2 regions of the Pseudomonas sp. NPDC090755 genome follow, and region 1 is predicted to be linked to the other one. Evidence: predicted binding sites of a transcription regulator. Region 1 holds the regulator's gene; the other holds the start of a gene.
The links. The regulator FliA, encoded in region 1, starts transcription of late flagellar genes. The targets are predictions, from matches to a motif close to CTAAAGTTTNNNNNNNNNNNGCCGNTAA.
Positions count from the first base shown of each region.

Region 2: flgM (flagellar biosynthesis anti-sigma factor FlgM) is a predicted target of FliA. The motif match lies at 1,392-1,419, and genes of this name have one in related genera.

Region 1 is NZ_JBIVXC010000014.1:6,227-13,775, forward strand. Features, by position in the region: gene flhA (flagellar biosynthesis protein FlhA) at 1-1,716, shown strand, start outside; gene flhF (flagellar biosynthesis protein FlhF) at 1,728-3,038, shown strand; gene fleN (flagellar synthesis regulator FleN) at 3,158-3,991, shown strand; gene fliA (RNA polymerase sigma factor FliA) at 3,988-4,728, shown strand; gene ACIQUS_RS19325 (chemotaxis response regulator CheY) at 4,833-5,207, shown strand; gene ACIQUS_RS19330 (protein phosphatase CheZ) at 5,227-6,015, shown strand; gene ACIQUS_RS19335 (chemotaxis protein CheA) at 6,028-7,549, shown strand, end outside.
Region 2 is NZ_JBIVXC010000010.1:188,475-196,023, reverse strand. Features, by position in the region: gene ACIQUS_RS16690 (chemotaxis protein CheV) at 1-460, opposite strand, end outside; gene flgA (flagellar basal body P-ring formation chaperone FlgA) at 530-1,282, shown strand; gene flgM (flagellar biosynthesis anti-sigma factor FlgM) at 1,457-1,774, shown strand; gene ACIQUS_RS16675 (flagella synthesis protein FlgN) at 1,820-2,287, shown strand; gene ACIQUS_RS16670 (flagellar brake protein) at 2,368-3,111, shown strand; gene ACIQUS_RS16665 (MFS transporter) at 3,170-4,516, opposite strand; gene ACIQUS_RS16660 (glutamine synthetase family protein) at 4,610-5,851, opposite strand; gene bkdR (Bkd operon transcriptional regulator BkdR) at 6,068-6,553, opposite strand; gene ACIQUS_RS16650 (3-methyl-2-oxobutanoate dehydrogenase (2-methylpropanoyl-transferring) subunit alpha) at 6,756-7,549, shown strand, end outside.

The sequences.
Region 1 (7,549 bases):
GTGGTGGTGACCAAAGGCGCCGGGCGGATTTCCGAGGTGAGCGCGCGCTTCACCCTCGATGCCATGCCCGGCAAGCAGATGGCCATCGACGCTGACCTCAACGCCGGCCTGATCGACCAGGCCCAGGCCAAGTCGCGCCGCGCCGAGGTGGCCCAGGAGGCCGAGTTCTACGGTTCGATGGACGGTGCCAGCAAGTTCGTCCGCGGTGACGCCATCGCAGGCCTCTTGATCCTCTTCATCAACCTGATCGGCGGCATGGCCGTCGGCATGTTCCAGCACAACATGGCCTTCGCCGACGCCGGCAAGGTGTATGCGTTGCTGACCATCGGTGACGGTTTGGTGGCGCAATTGCCATCACTGCTGCTGTCCACCGCCGCCGCGATCATGGTGACCCGTGCCTCCGGTTCCGAGGACATGGGCAGGCAGATCAACCGGCAGATGTTCGATTCGCCCAAGGCCCTGGCCGTTTCGGCCGGCCTGATGATCGTCATGGGCCTGGTGCCGGGCATGCCGCATATCGCCTTCATCAGCCTCGGCCTGCTGGCCGGTGGTGGTGCCTACCTGGTCTGGCGCAAGCAGAACCAGGCCAAGGTCAAGGCCCTGGAGGAGGTCCAGCGCCAGCAGGACCAGTTGCCATCGCCACAGCGCGCCCTGGAAACCAAGGAACTGGGCTGGGACGACGTCACCCCGATCGACATGATCGGCCTGGAAGTGGGCTATCGCCTGATTCCGCTGGTGGACCGCAACCAGGGCGGCCAGTTGCTGGCGCGGATCAAGGGCGTGCGCAAGAAGCTGTCCCAGGACCTGGGCTTTCTGATGCCCACGGTGCACATCCGCGACAACCTCGACCTGGCCCCCAGTGCCTACCGCCTGACCCTGATGGGCGTGATCCTGGCCGAGGCAGAGATCTACCCGGATCGGGAGCTTGCGATCAACCCCGGGCAAGTGTTCGGTACCCTCAACGGCATCGCCGCCCGCGACCCGGCCTTTGGCCTGGAAGCGGTGTGGATCGACGTCAACCAGCGCAGCCAGGCGCAGTCGCTGGGCTACACCGTGGTCGATGCCAGCACGGTGGTCGCCACCCACCTGAACCAGATCCTGCACAAGCACTGCCACGAGCTGATTGGCCACGAAGAGGTCCAGCAACTGCTGCAGGTGCTGGCCAAGGCGTCACCTAAACTTGCCGAAGAGTTGGTGCCGGGTGTCATTTCGTTGTCGGGCCTGCTCAAGGTCCTGCAGGCGCTGCTGGCCGAGCAGGTGCCGGTGCGCGATATCCGCAGCATTGCCGAGGCAATCGCCAACAATGCGGCCAAGAGTCAAGATACCGCCGCGCTGGTCGCCGTGGTGCGCGTCGGATTGTGTCGCGCCATCGTGCAAAGCATTGTCGGCGTTGAGTCCGAGCTGCCTGTGATCACCCTTGAGCCAAGGTTGGAACAGATTTTGCTCAATAGTCTGCAAAGGGCCGGGCAAGGTCAGGAAGACGGTGTTCTTCTGGAGCCGAGCATGGCCGAAAAGCTTCAGCGTTCGTTGATCGAAGCGGCCCAGCGTCAGGAGATGCAGGGGCAGCCGGCGATCCTCCTGGTCGCAGGACCGGTACGGGCAATGCTGTCGCGCTTCGGCCGCCTGGCTGTACCGAATTTGCATGTTTTGGCGTATCAGGAAATACCTGACAACAAGCAAGTCACCATCGTTGCCACAGTAGGCCCCAACGGCTGAGGTAGTGGGTTATGCAAGTTAAGCGTTTTTTCGCCGCCGATATGCGTCAGGCCATGAAGCTGGTTCGAGATGAGCTGGGGGCTGACGCCGCCATCATCGGCAACCGACGGATTGCTGGCGGTGTCGAGCTGACGGCTGCGCTGGACTACAAGCTGTCCGCCCTGGCGCCACGGGTTCCGAATGTCGAGCTCGAAGTCGAACTGCGCAAGACCCAGTCGCGCATCGTCACCGCCCAGGCCGAACTCGGCAGTCGCAGCGAAAGCGAGGACGGCAACCGCCAATTGTTTGCCGGGCTGCCGCTGACCGCCTCGGAGCCTTTGGTCGAGCCTCATGTCGACGAGCCTGTCGCCCCGGCTGTTGCGCCTGCCGCGCCGGTCGACCCACGCCTGTTCGATGCCATGCGCTCGGAGCTCAGCGGTCTGCGCGAGCTGCTCGAAGTTCAACTCGGCTCCCTGGCCTGGAGCCAGCTGCAAGGCAACCAGCCGCAACAGGCCAACCTCTGGCGGCGCCTGCAGCGTATCGGCCTGTCCGGTCCGCTGGCGCGCGAACTGCTCGACCAGACCGTCGGTATCGATGAGCAGCGCCATGCCTGGCGCATGCTGCTCGCGCACCTGGCACGGCGGATCGAGGTGCCGGAAATCGAGCCGATCGAAGAGGGCGGGGTGATTGCCATGGTCGGCCCGGCCGGCATGGGCAAGACCACGACCCTGGCCAAGCTCGCGGCGCGTTACGTGCTCAAGTACGGCGCGCAGAACCTGGCCCTGGTGAGCATGGACAGTTTCCGCATCGGTGCCCAGGAGCAGCTCAAGACCCTGGGGCGGATCCTCAACGTTTCGGTGACCCACGTCGACCCGGGCCAGTCCCTGGCCCAGGCGCTGGAGCCGCTGCTGCGCAAGCGCGTGGTGCTGATCGATACCGCCGGCCTGCAGGCCAGCGACCCGGCCCTGCGCATGCAGCTGGAGACCCTTGCCGGTCGCGGCATTGCCGCCAGGAATTACCTGGTGCTGGCAACGACCAGCCAGAAGCAGGTGCTCACCGCCGCCTACCACAGCTACAAGCGCTGCGGACTGGCCGGGTGCATCCTGACCAAACTCGATGAAACGGCCAGCCTGGGCGAAGTCCTGAGCCTGGCCATCAGTCATGAACTGCCAGTGGCCTATCTTACTGACGGGCCACGCATTCCTGACGATCTGCACTTGCCGCGCCGCCACCAGCTGGTCAGCCGCGCCGTGAGCGTGCAGATGCAGGACGAGCCCAGCGAAGAGGCCATGGCCGATATGTTCGCTGATCTCTACCACAGCTCCGGCAAACGTGTCGGCTGAGGTGATTGTGAAGACGTTGCAAAGTATCTGCATAGATGGTCTGCCATGCATTTTTCAGGTGTTGAAAGCGCAGCCGTTCATGTGGCCTCGGTCTAAGCAAGACAAGGTAATGAACAAACATGGGTAGCATGCATCCCGTACAGGTGATCGCCGTAACTGGCGGCAAAGGTGGCGTCGGCAAGACCAACGTGTCGGTAAACCTGTCATTGGCGTTGGCAGAGCTTGGCCGTCGGGTCATGCTGCTGGACGCCGACCTGGGTCTGGCCAACGTCGACGTTCTGCTGGGCCTGACCCCGAAACGGACCCTGGCCGATGTGATCGAAGGCCGCTGCGAACTGCGCGACGTGTTGTTGCAGGGGCCGGGCGGCGTGCGCATCGTGCCGGCTGCCTCCGGCACCCAGAGCATGGTGCACCTGGCGCCGGCCCAGCACGCCGGTCTGATCCAGGCCTTCAGCGAAATCGGCGACAACCTCGATGTGCTGGTGATCGACACCGCTGCGGGTATCGGTGACTCGGTAGTCAGCTTCGTGCGCGCGGCCCAGGAAGTGCTGCTGGTGGTGTGCGACGAGCCCACCTCCATCACCGACGCCTACGCGCTGATCAAACTGCTCAACCGCGACTACGGCATGAACCGTTTCCGCGTCCTGGCCAACATGGCGCAGAGCCCGCAGGAAGGGCGCAACCTGTTCGCCAAGTTGACCAAGGTCACGGATCGTTTCCTGGACGTGGCCCTACAATACGTCGGCGCGGTGCCGTACGACGAATGCGTGCGCAAGGCGGTGCAGAAGCAGCGTGCGGTCTATGAAGCCTTCCCGCGCTCCAAGTGCGCGCTGGCGTTCAAGGCCATTGCCCAGAAGGTCGACAGCTGGCCGCTGCCTGCCAACCCGCGTGGCCACCTTGAGTTTTTCGTCGAGCGCCTGGTGCAGCCGACGAGTGCGGGACCTGTGCTATGAATGCCAGCGGATACCGGATGTACTGCAAGGCTTCACGCGATGCCCAATACGAATTGATCGAGCGCTACGCGCCCCTGGTCAAGCGCATCGCCTACCACTTGCTGGCGCGCTTGCCGGCCAGTGTGCAGGTGGAGGATCTGATCCAGGCCGGGATGATCGGCCTGCTCGAAGTCGCCAACAAGTACGACGCGAGCAAGGGTGCCAGTTTCGAAACCTATGCCGGTATCCGGATCCGCGGGGCAATGCTCGATGAAGTGCGCAAGGGCGACTGGGCACCGCGTTCGGTGCACCGCAACACCCGCATGGTCAGTGACGCGATTCGCGCCATTGAAGCAAAAACCGGCCGCGATGCTAAAGATCACGAGGTTGCTGCCGAACTCCAATTGAGTCTCGATGATTACTACGGGATTCTGAACGACACCCTGGGCAGCCGCCTGTTCAGCTTCGACGACCTGTTGCAGGACGGCGAACATGAAGGCCTGCACGAGGATGGCGCCAGTGCCCAGCTCGAGCCTTCGCGCGACCTGGAAGACGAGCGCTTTCAGAAGGCCCTGGCCGAGGCCATTGCCAACCTGCCGGAGCGCGAGCGTCTGGTACTGGCGCTGTATTACGACGAGGAGCTGAACCTCAAGGAAATCGGCGAGGTGCTGGGGGTCAGCGAGTCACGTGTCAGCCAGTTGCACAGCCAGTGCGCGGCGCGTCTGCGCAGTCGCCTGGGAGAATGGCGGGCGCGTTGAACGCAGGTTCGATGCAGTCGCGAAATGCATTACCCGAATTGATTGAATGCGCGTTCAGCGCTGAGCGCGTCTAAGACTGCTTGGAGGTCTAATTGAACAAAGACATGAAAATCCTCATCGTCGACGATTTCTCGACGATGCGGCGGATCATCAAGAACCTGCTGCGCGACCTGGGCTTCACCAACACCCAGGAAGCCGATGACGGCAACACCGCGTTGCCGATGCTCGAAAGCGGTCATTTCGATTTCCTCGTGACCGACTGGAACATGCCTGGCATGTCCGGTATCGACCTGCTGCGCAAAGTGCGCGCCGATGAACGCCTCAAGCACCTGCCGGTGCTGATGGTGACTGCCGAGGCCAAGCGCGAGCAGATCATCGAAGCGGCCCAGGCCGGCGTCAACGGCTATGTGGTCAAGCCGTTCACCGCACAGGTGCTCAAAGAAAAGATCGAGAAGATCTTCGAGCGCGTGAACAGCTAAGACTCGCCACGGGGGCGCTATGGAGCAATCACATTCATCCTTGGGCGAGTTCGAGTCGACGCTGAAAAAACATGCCCAGGAGCTGGTCGACAGCCTTGAGCGAGGCAAATTCGGCGACGCGGTGCAACTGATCCATCAGCTGAACCAGACCCGAGACCGTGGCCTGTACCAGGAAGTCGGCAAACTGACCCGCGAGCTGCACAGCGCGATCGTCAGTTTCCAGATCGACCCGCACATGCCGCAGGCCGAGGAAGTGTCGCAGATCACCGACGCCACCGAGCGCCTGTCCTATGTGGTCAAGCTGACCGAGGGTGCGGCCAACCGCACCATGGACCTGGTCGAGGCCAGCACGCCGGTACTCAACGAGCTGAGCGACGAAGCCCGGGCCTTGAGTGTCGACTGGCAGCGCTTCATGCGCCGCGAAGTGGCGGCGCCTGAGTTTCGCGAGCTGGCCCGGCGCGTCGACAGTTTCCTGACGCGCAGCGAGGCGGGTAACCGCAAGGTCGCCGGCCACCTCAACGACATTCTGTTGGCTCAGGACTATCAGGACCTCACCGGTCAGGTGATCAAGCGCGTCACCGCGCTGGTCACCGAAGTAGAAAGCAATCTGCTCAAGCTCGTGCTGATGGCCAGTCAAGTCGACCGTTTTGCCGGTATCGAACATGACCACCAGCAGCTGCGTGCTGAAAAAGATCAAGAAAAACATCCGACTCGGGGTGAAGGTCCGCAGATTCATGCCGATAAGCGTGAAGACGTCGTGTCCGGTCAGGACGATGTCGACGATCTGCTGTCCAGTCTGGGTTTTTAGGGAGCACGTTTAATGAGCTTCGGCGCCGATGAAGAAATCCTCCAGGATTTTCTGGTAGAAGCCGGCGAGATTCTTGAGCAACTGTCCGAGCAACTGGTCGAGCTGGAAAGCCGTCCCGATGATGCCGACCTGCTCAATGCGATCTTTCGCGGTTTTCACACTGTAAAAGGGGGCGCCGGCTTCCTCCAGCTCAACGAGTTGGTGGAGTGCTGCCATATCGCCGAGAACGTCTTCGACATCCTGCGCAAGGGTGAACGTCGCGTCGACGCCGAGCTGATGGACGTGGTCCTGGAAGCCCTGGACACGGTCAACAGCATGTTCGGCCAGGTGCGCGAGCGCAGTGAGATCACCCCGGCCACCCCTGAGCTGCTGGCGGCGCTGTCGCGCCTGGCCGAGCCGGGTGGCGCCGAGCAGGCACCGGCGCCTGAGCCGGTGGTCGAGGCCGCGCCCGAGGCGCAAGCCGAAGCAGACATCACCGACACTGAATTCGAACAGTTGCTCGACTCGCTCAACGCGGTCAAGGCCGAAGCTGAAGCACAGGTGCAGGCACCTGCCGCCGCCAGCGACGAAATCACCGACGCCGAGTTCGAGTCGCTGCTCGACCAATTGCACGGCAAGGGCCAGTTCGCTCCCGAGGGGCTGGCTGCTCCGGCGCCTGCGCCCGTGGCCGCCCAGAGTGATAGCGACGAGATCACCGACGACGAGTTCGAGGCGCTGCTCGACCAGTTGCATGGCAAGGGTACCTTCGCCGTCGACGCCTTGCCCGCGGCTGCGGCACCGGCCCAGGCGTCGGCGCCGGCCGCTGCTGACGATCACATCACCGAGCACGAGTTCGAAGCGCTGCTCGATGAACTGCACGGCAAGGGCAAGTTCGCGCCCGACAGCGTTGCCGCTGCTCCGGCTGCAACTGCGGCTGTAGCTGCAAAGCCCGCACCTGCACCCGCACCGGCTGCGGCCAAGCCTGCCGCCGCACCAGTGCCTGCCGCCGCCCCGACCAAGGCGGCTGCGCCCGCGCCGGCCCGACAGGCCGCCCCGGCTGCCGACAAGGCCGCCAGCGAAGCGGAAACCACCGTGCGGGTCGATACCGCGCGCCTGGACGAGATCATGAACATGGTCGGCGAACTGGTGCTGGTGCGTAACCGCCTGGTGCGCCTGGGCCTGAACAGCGGCGATGAGGCCATGTCCAAGGCCGTGTCGAACCTGGACGTGGTCACCGCCGACCTGCAGACCGCGGTGATGAAGACCCGCATGCAGCCGATCAAGAAGGTCTTCGGGCGCTTCCCGCGCCTGGTTCGTGACCTGGCCCGGCAGTTGAAGAAAGAGATCAACCTGGAACTGGTCGGTGAAGAAACCGACCTGGACAAGAACCTCGTCGAGGCCCTGGCCGACCCGTTGGTGCACCTGGTGCGCAACGCCGTCGACCACGGCATCGAAACCCCTGAAGAACGCGAAGCGTCGGGCAAGGCCCGGGGTGGCAAGGTGGTGCTCTCGGCCGAGCAGGAAGGCGACCATATCCTGTTGTCGATTTCCGACG
Region 2 (7,549 bases), on a different contig from region 1:
GGATCTTCTCCACGTCGATGATCTCGACCATCTTGCCGTCGACCCGGGTCACCGCGGTCAGGTAGTGATCGCGCCCGGTGCCCTTGGGTGGCGGATGGATCTCCTCCCAGTTCATGTTGACGATGCGCTCCACCGAGTGCACCAGAAAACCCTGGGTCTTGGTGTTGTACTCCGTGATGATCACGAAGCTGTTGCTGGTCTCTTCACGCAGACCGGGCATGCCGGTCGCCATCGCCAGATCCAGGATCGGGATGGTTGCTCCTCGGATATTCGCGACACCGCGCACAACCGGGTTGGACCTGGGCATCACGGTCAGCGATGGGCACTGCAGTACCTCCCGCACCTTGAACACGTTGATCCCGTACAACTGATCGCCATTGAGGCGAAACAGCAGCAGCTCCAGGCGGTTCTGCCCCACCAGTTGCGTGCGCTGGTTCACCGAATCCATTACACCCGCCATGCCAGACTCCTTCACCAAACGCTTCGAGCCACGTACCCAGTCGGCACGCGCTTTGCTTTTTTTAATCGCATGAACATGAAAACGACATTTTTCCGACGCCTGACCCGCCAACTGCCCGGCCTCCTTGCTGCGCTGGGCCTGCTGGTTCCTGGCGTTCGAACCCTGGCTGACGCGTTCACCTTGCCTGAACAGCTTATCGGTGTCACCCAGGGGTTTCTTGAATTCACCGTTGAAGATTATCTGGCCAGCAGCCAGACCGAAGGCCGCTACGAAATCCAGGTCAACACCCTCGATCCGCGTCTGCGCATGCCGCTTTGCGACCGGCAGCTGGATGCCAGCCTGGAAAGCCCGGCACAGCCACTGGGACGCGTCACCGTGCGGGTTCGCTGCGAAGGCGCCGCCCCCTGGACCGTGTTCGTACCGGCCCAGGTCCGCCTGTTTCGCAATGTGGTGACCGTGGCTCGCCCGCTCAAGCGCGAGAGCATTGTCGGCGAGCAGGATGTCATCCTGCGCGAGCGTGACGTCGGCACGCTGAACCAGGGTTTCCTGTCCAGCCTGGACCAGGCCATCGGCTTCAAGGTTATCCGACCGACGGTCATGGACCAGGTGCTGACACCCCAGCACCTGGAGCAGGCCGACGTCATCCGCAAGGGCGATCAGGTGGTCATCACCGCCCGCAGCGGCAGCCTCAGCGTGCGCATGCCGGGCGAAGCCCTGAGCAAGGGCGGCCAGAGCGAACAGATCAGGGTGCGCAACCTCAATTCAAAACGCGTGGTCAAGGCCAGGGTCACAGGGCCGGGACAGGTGGAAGTGGCCATGTAGACAGCAGACCTGCGAACAACCCTGGCGATCGGCAAGCGCTTTTCCTAAACTGTGTCCGATTGGGAGCCCAGCGCTTGAGCCTGCCGTGCAGATTGCCGTGCAATTGCGCCTAAAGTTTCTTTCGGGTTGGCCGAAAACAAGGCAAGCGTCCAAATACCCAGAGGTTTTTTGATCATGGTCATCGACTTCAGTCGTTTGAATAACTCTCCGTCGGTTGCCGGCGGCGTGCGCACTGGCAACAGCCAGGAAAGCACCGCCAGCAATGCCGCGGCCAAGAGCGACAGTGTCGTTCAGGGCAGCGCCAGCGGCGAAACCGTACACCTCAGCCAAGAGGCCCAGCAGTTGCAACAGGTCACTGACAAGCTGCGCGAGCAGCCGGTTGTCAACAGCGCCCGGGTGGCGGAGTTGAAACAGGCCATCGCCAACGGCAGCTACCAGGTCGACAGCAACCGCGTTGCCAGCAAACTGCTAGATTTCGAAGCCCAGCGCTAGCCCCAGGCGCGCTGACTTCAGGACGCCGGAAACCAAGAGCCAGCCATGCACGACATTACCCTGCTGCAACTGATCGAAGACGATTTTGCGCCAGCGCAACAACTGCTCGAATTGCTGCAGACCGAGTCGATTGCCCTGCACGGCCGCGACATGCCGCTGCTGGAAGACATCCTCGCGCGCAAGCAGTCGCTGGTGATTCTTCTCGATCAGCAAGGTCGGCGGCGCAGCGAACTGCTCGCCAGCCTCGGCCTGAGCCAGGACCGTGACGGTGTCGTACAACTGGCCAGCCACTCGCAGGCGGGCGAGCGGCTCCTGCAACAACTGGATGCCCTGGGCAAACTGCTCGCCGAGTGCCAGGCGCTCAATGCGCGCAACGGCCAGCTGATCCAGATCCAGCAAGGCGCCACGGCCAACCAGCTGAGAATCCTCATGGGTGGCGAATCACCGTCGCTGTATGACAGCCGCGGCTCGACCTCCCCCCTTGCCAAGCCACGGGCGCTTAGTCAGGCTTGATTCCCTGTATCAAGGCACGGAACATACTGGCAAAATGCCGTTAATTGCGTGTGTCGTTTTTGCCTGGAGATTGACTACCCGTGTTGAATGAAGCAGAAGCTCCGCAGCCTCCGAAGGTGCTGACCACCCCTTTGGAAATTGCCGCCAACTTGCGGTCACTGCAAGAGAGCCATGACCCGCTGATCATCACCTTCCACGAACGCAGCCAGCGCTTCCAGAGCTATGTGGTCGATGTCGACCGCGAAGGCAATCGCCTGTCGCTGGACGAAATGGTGCCCCGCGACGGCGAGCGCTTTCTCGAGAATGGCGAGCCGTTCCGGGTCGAGGGCTTTCATGACGGCGTGCGCATTGCCTGGGAATGCAACACCCCGCAGACCATCAGCGAGGTCGACGGCCACCGCTGCTACCGTGGCGCGTTGCCGACCGAGGTGGCCTATCACCAGCGGCGCAATGCCTTCCGTGCTGCGCTGAAGCTGTCGCAACTGGTCGACATCAAGCTCGATGGCGACAAGCTCAAGGGCAAGGGTGAGCTGCGTGGCAAACTGCTGGACATCTCCGCCACCGGCTGCAAGCTGCGCTTTGAAGGGAATGTCGAAGAGCGCCTGCAACTGGGCCAGGTGTACGAGAAGTTCGCCACCGGTACGCCACTGGGCCTGACCCAGGTTGAAGTGGAACTGCGCCACCTGCATTTCGAAGAGCGCTTCAACACCACCTTCGCCGGCGTGCGCTTCCACAACATCAGCGGACAGATGCAGCGCAAGGTCGAGACCTTCGTGTATCAGCTGCAACGTGAAGCGCGGCGTTTCGATAAAGACGACTACTGAGGTGTAGCCGCTGCCGAGGAACGAGGCTGCGATCGATCGCAGCCTGCCGGCAGCGGCATCACACCGGTGCCGGTTTTTCCCCCGACTCACCCGCATCACCCTCTTCTTCCACCTGTTCGTCTTCCGCCTCGGTGTCCTCGGCGGCCACTGGCGCCTGCATCTGCTCCTGCACGACCTGCTCATCGACCCGTGGGTCCAGCGCTGCCGACAGCGGCGAACCGGCCGCCGGCATGGCCACGTGGTTAAGCGGTGCATCGTCGACCTGGTGCAGGCCGGTCACTGCTTTCGGACGAATCCTCCACACCAGCACCAGGGCGAAGAACGCGCAGAAGGCGTAGAGCATCTGGGTGCCCAGTACCTTCATCAGCACCCCCGCCACCAGCGGCCCGATACTGGCGCCGACACCGTAGGTCACCAGCAGCATGGCGGTGAGTGACACCCGCCGCTCGCTCTCGACATGGTCGTTGGAAAAGGCCACCGCCAGCGGATACAGGCAGAACTGCAGCAACGACACGGCGAACCCGGCGGCAAACAACACCACCAGCGGCACCACTGGCATGATCGCCAAGGGCAAGGCGACAATTGCCAGGCCGATGGCCACGCTACGGATCAGCACCGCGCGGTCGTAGCGGTCCGACAACCAGCCCAGCGGCCACTGCACCAGCAGGCCGGCGAAGATGCAGCAGCCCATGAACAGACCGACCTGTTCGGTACTCAGCCCCTGCTTGGCCGCGTACAGGGGAGCCAGGCCATAGAAGGAGCCAACAATCAGCCCCGAGCCCAGCACGGTACTGAGCGACTGTGGCACCCGCTTGATGAAGAAGCGCGGATCCAGCGGCGCCGGACGCAATGCCGCCGGGTGAATGCGCCGGGTCAGCGCCACCGGCACCAGGCACAGGGCAAAGCACATGGCGACCAGCATCAGAAGTTCCGGTCCGAGCTGCGGATGGGCGACCAGGATCAGCTGGCCGAGCACCAGGCCCAGGTAGGACGCGATCATGTAGCCGCTGAACACGGCGCCCCGCTGCTTGGCATCGGCCTGCTCGTTGAGCCAGCTCTCGATGACCATGTACTGGCACATCATCCCCAGGCCGACGATCACCCGCAGCACCAGCCAGGCCGGCAACCAACTGACCATCCCGTGCCCGAGCACCGCCGCGCCGACGATCCCGGCACAGGCGGCATAGGCACGGATGTGCCCGACCCGGGCAATCAGCCGGTGGCCGATCTTGCCGCCCAGGGCCAGACCGAAGTAGTTGGCCGCCATCAGTGCACCGACCCAAAGGCTATCGACATGATCGGCAGCCAGGCGCAGGGCCAGGTAGGTACTCAACAAGCCGGAGCCGATCAACATCATCAGCGCAGCGAAATACAGCGCGCGAAAAGACTTCCAGATCTGTCGCATCAGCGTCCCGTAGGGCTCCTTGAGCAGGTGGAAAAACTGCTTGAAAGCATAAGTGAAATTAGCGCTGCTGCAGACCTGGGGCGTAAAAAAAGGCTAGGCCTGCGCTGCCAGCACACGGCGCTCCCACGGGGTGATTTCATCGAAGAAGCTGCTCAGCTCCAGGGTCTTGGTGGCGATGTAGCCATCGATGAATTCCTTGCCGAACAACTCCCGTGCAAGTTCGCTGCGTTTCAGACGCTCGAGCGCGGCATGCAAGGTACAGGGCAGGCTCAAATGATCCGGCACCTCGAATTCACCCTGGATCGCCGGCGTCGGTTGCAGTTGCTGTTCGATACCGTACAGGCCTGCGGCAAGGCTGGCGGCAATGGCCAGGTAAGGGTTGGTGTCGGCACCTGGCAGACGGTTTTCCACCCGCCGCGCCACCGCAGCGCTTGCCGGAATACGCAGGCCGGCGGCGCGGTTGTCTTCGGACCAGCAGGCGTTGTTGGGCGAGGCGTAGGGATGGCACAGGCGTTGGTAGGAGTTGACGTTGGGGGCGAACAGCGCGGTGAAGTCGGCCATGCACGCCTGCAGACCACCGATGAAATGGTGGAAGGTTGCGGTCGGCTTGCCGGCGGCATCGCTGAACACATTACGCCCGCTGTCGATCTCCACCACGCTTTGATGGATGTGCATGGAACTGCCCGGCGTATGCGCCAGCGGCTTGGCCATGCACACCACGGTCAGGCCGTGCTTGAGGGCGACTTCCTTGAGCAGGTGCTTGAACAGCAGGGTCTGGTCGGCCAGCAGCAGCGGGTCGCCATGCAGCAGGTTGATCTCGAACTGGCTGACACCCATCTCGTGCATGAAGGTATCGCGGGGCAACCCCAGGGCCGCCATGCAGCGATACACCTCGGTGAAGAAAGGACGCAGGCCGTTGTTGGAGCTGACGCTGAACGCCGAGTACCCCTCTTCACGGCGGCCGTCCTTGCCTACAGGTGGCAGGAACGGCTGGGTCGGGTCGCTGTTGGGGGCGAAGACGAAAAACTCCAGCTCAGTGGCCACTACCGGTGCCAGACCACGGGCGGCATAACGGGCGATCACCGCCTTGAGCAGGCCACGGGTCGACAGGCCTGAACTGTCTCCATTCAATTCGACCGCATCACAAATCGCCAGGGCGCGAGGCTCGTCGCTCCAGGGCAGGCGGTGGATCTGCTGGGCGTCGGCCACCAGGGCCAGGTCGCCATCATCGCTGCCATAGAAACGGGCGGGCGGGTAGCCGCCCATGATGCACTGCAACAGCACTCCACGGGCCATCTGCAAGCGCCGGCCTTCGAGAAAGCCCGCAGCGGTCATGACCTTGCCGCGCGGTATGCCGTTGAGGTCGGGCGTGACGCACTCGACTTCATCGATGCCATTCAATCGTTCGGCGAGGGAGCACTGGCCACTGGTCGTCATGACGCTATCCTTGTTGTTTTCGCATGCCGTGTACGGCGACAGCTACAACATAGGCACCGGGCGTTCGGAATTTCAAGCACCTCGACCCGGGTTTGATCGTTATTTTCGACAACGTCACCCCGGCAAGGTCAGGCCATTGGCCGGCAACGGCAACGCGGTCTTGTAGCGCACCTGCTTGAGGGCAAAGCTGGAGCGGATGTTGGCCACCCCGGGCAAGCGGGTCAGGTAGTCGAGAAAACGCTCCAGTGCCTGGATGCTCGGCAGCAACACCCGCAGCAGGTAGTCCGGGTCGCCGGTCATCAAGTAGCACTCCATGACCTCCGGGCGTTCGGCGATCTCTTCCTCGAAACGGTGCAACGACTGCTCCACCTGTTTCTCGAGACTGACATGAATGAACACATTGACGTCCAGCCCCAACACCTCCGGCGCCAGCAAGGTCACCTGCTGGCGAATCACGCCCAGTTCCTCCATGGCCTTGACCCGGTTGAAGCAGGGGGTGGGCGACAGGTTGACCGAGCGCGCCAGCTCGGCATTGGTGATCCGGGCATTTTCCTGAAGGCTGTTGAGAATGCCGATATCGGTGCGATCCAGTTTACGCATGAGAGAATTTCACCTGTTTTTTGTCTTTATAAGGAATGTTTATCCGCAAGCCCGCGCAAAGGCAATGAACTTGAGAAAAATATTCTTCAGGCGCCGGAATATCATGTAGGGCAAGACTGACTCCCTGGTCACAAGCCGGGGTTTGAGTAGCGACCGCTTCAAAGCTCAACAAAAACACAAGACAGAGCGAGCGTAAAAAAGCATGAACGAGTACGCCCCCCTGCGTCTGCATGTGCCCGAGCCTACCGGCCGGCCAGGCTGCCAGACTGATTTTTCCTACCTGCGTCTGAACGATGCCGGTCAGGTCCGTAAACCTCCCGTCGATGTAGAAGCCGCTGATACCGCCGATATCTCCTATAGCCTGATCCGGGTGCTGGACGATAAAGGCAATGCCTTGGGCCCCTGGGCCGAGGACATCAGCCCCGAGATCCTGCGCGAAGGCATGCGCACCATGCTCAAGACCCGGCTGTTCGACAGCCGCATGGTGGTCGCCCAGCGGCAGAAGAAGATGTCCTTCTACATGCAGAGCCTGGGAGAGGAAGCCATCGGCGCAGGTCAGGCCATGGCCCTGAACCGCACCGACATGTGCTTCCCCACCTACCGCCAGCAAAGCATCCTCATGGCCCGCAATGTGTCGCTGGTGGAGATGATCTGCCAGTTGCTGTCCAACGAGCGCGATCCGCTCAAGGGCCGTCAGTTGCCGATCATGTACTCGGTGCGCGAAGCCGGCTTCTTCACCATCAGCGGCAACCTGGCGACCCAGTTCGTCCAGGCCGTCGGCTGGGCCATGGCCTCGGCCATCAAGGGCGATACCAAGATCGCCTCGGCCTGGATCGGCGACGGCGCCACGGCCGAATCCGACTTCCACACCGCCCTGACCTTCGCCCACGTCTACCGCGCGCCGGTGATCCTCAACGTGGTCAACAACCAGTGGGCGATCTCCACCTTCCAGGCCATCGCCGGCGGTGAATCGACCACCTTCGCCGGCCGTGGCGT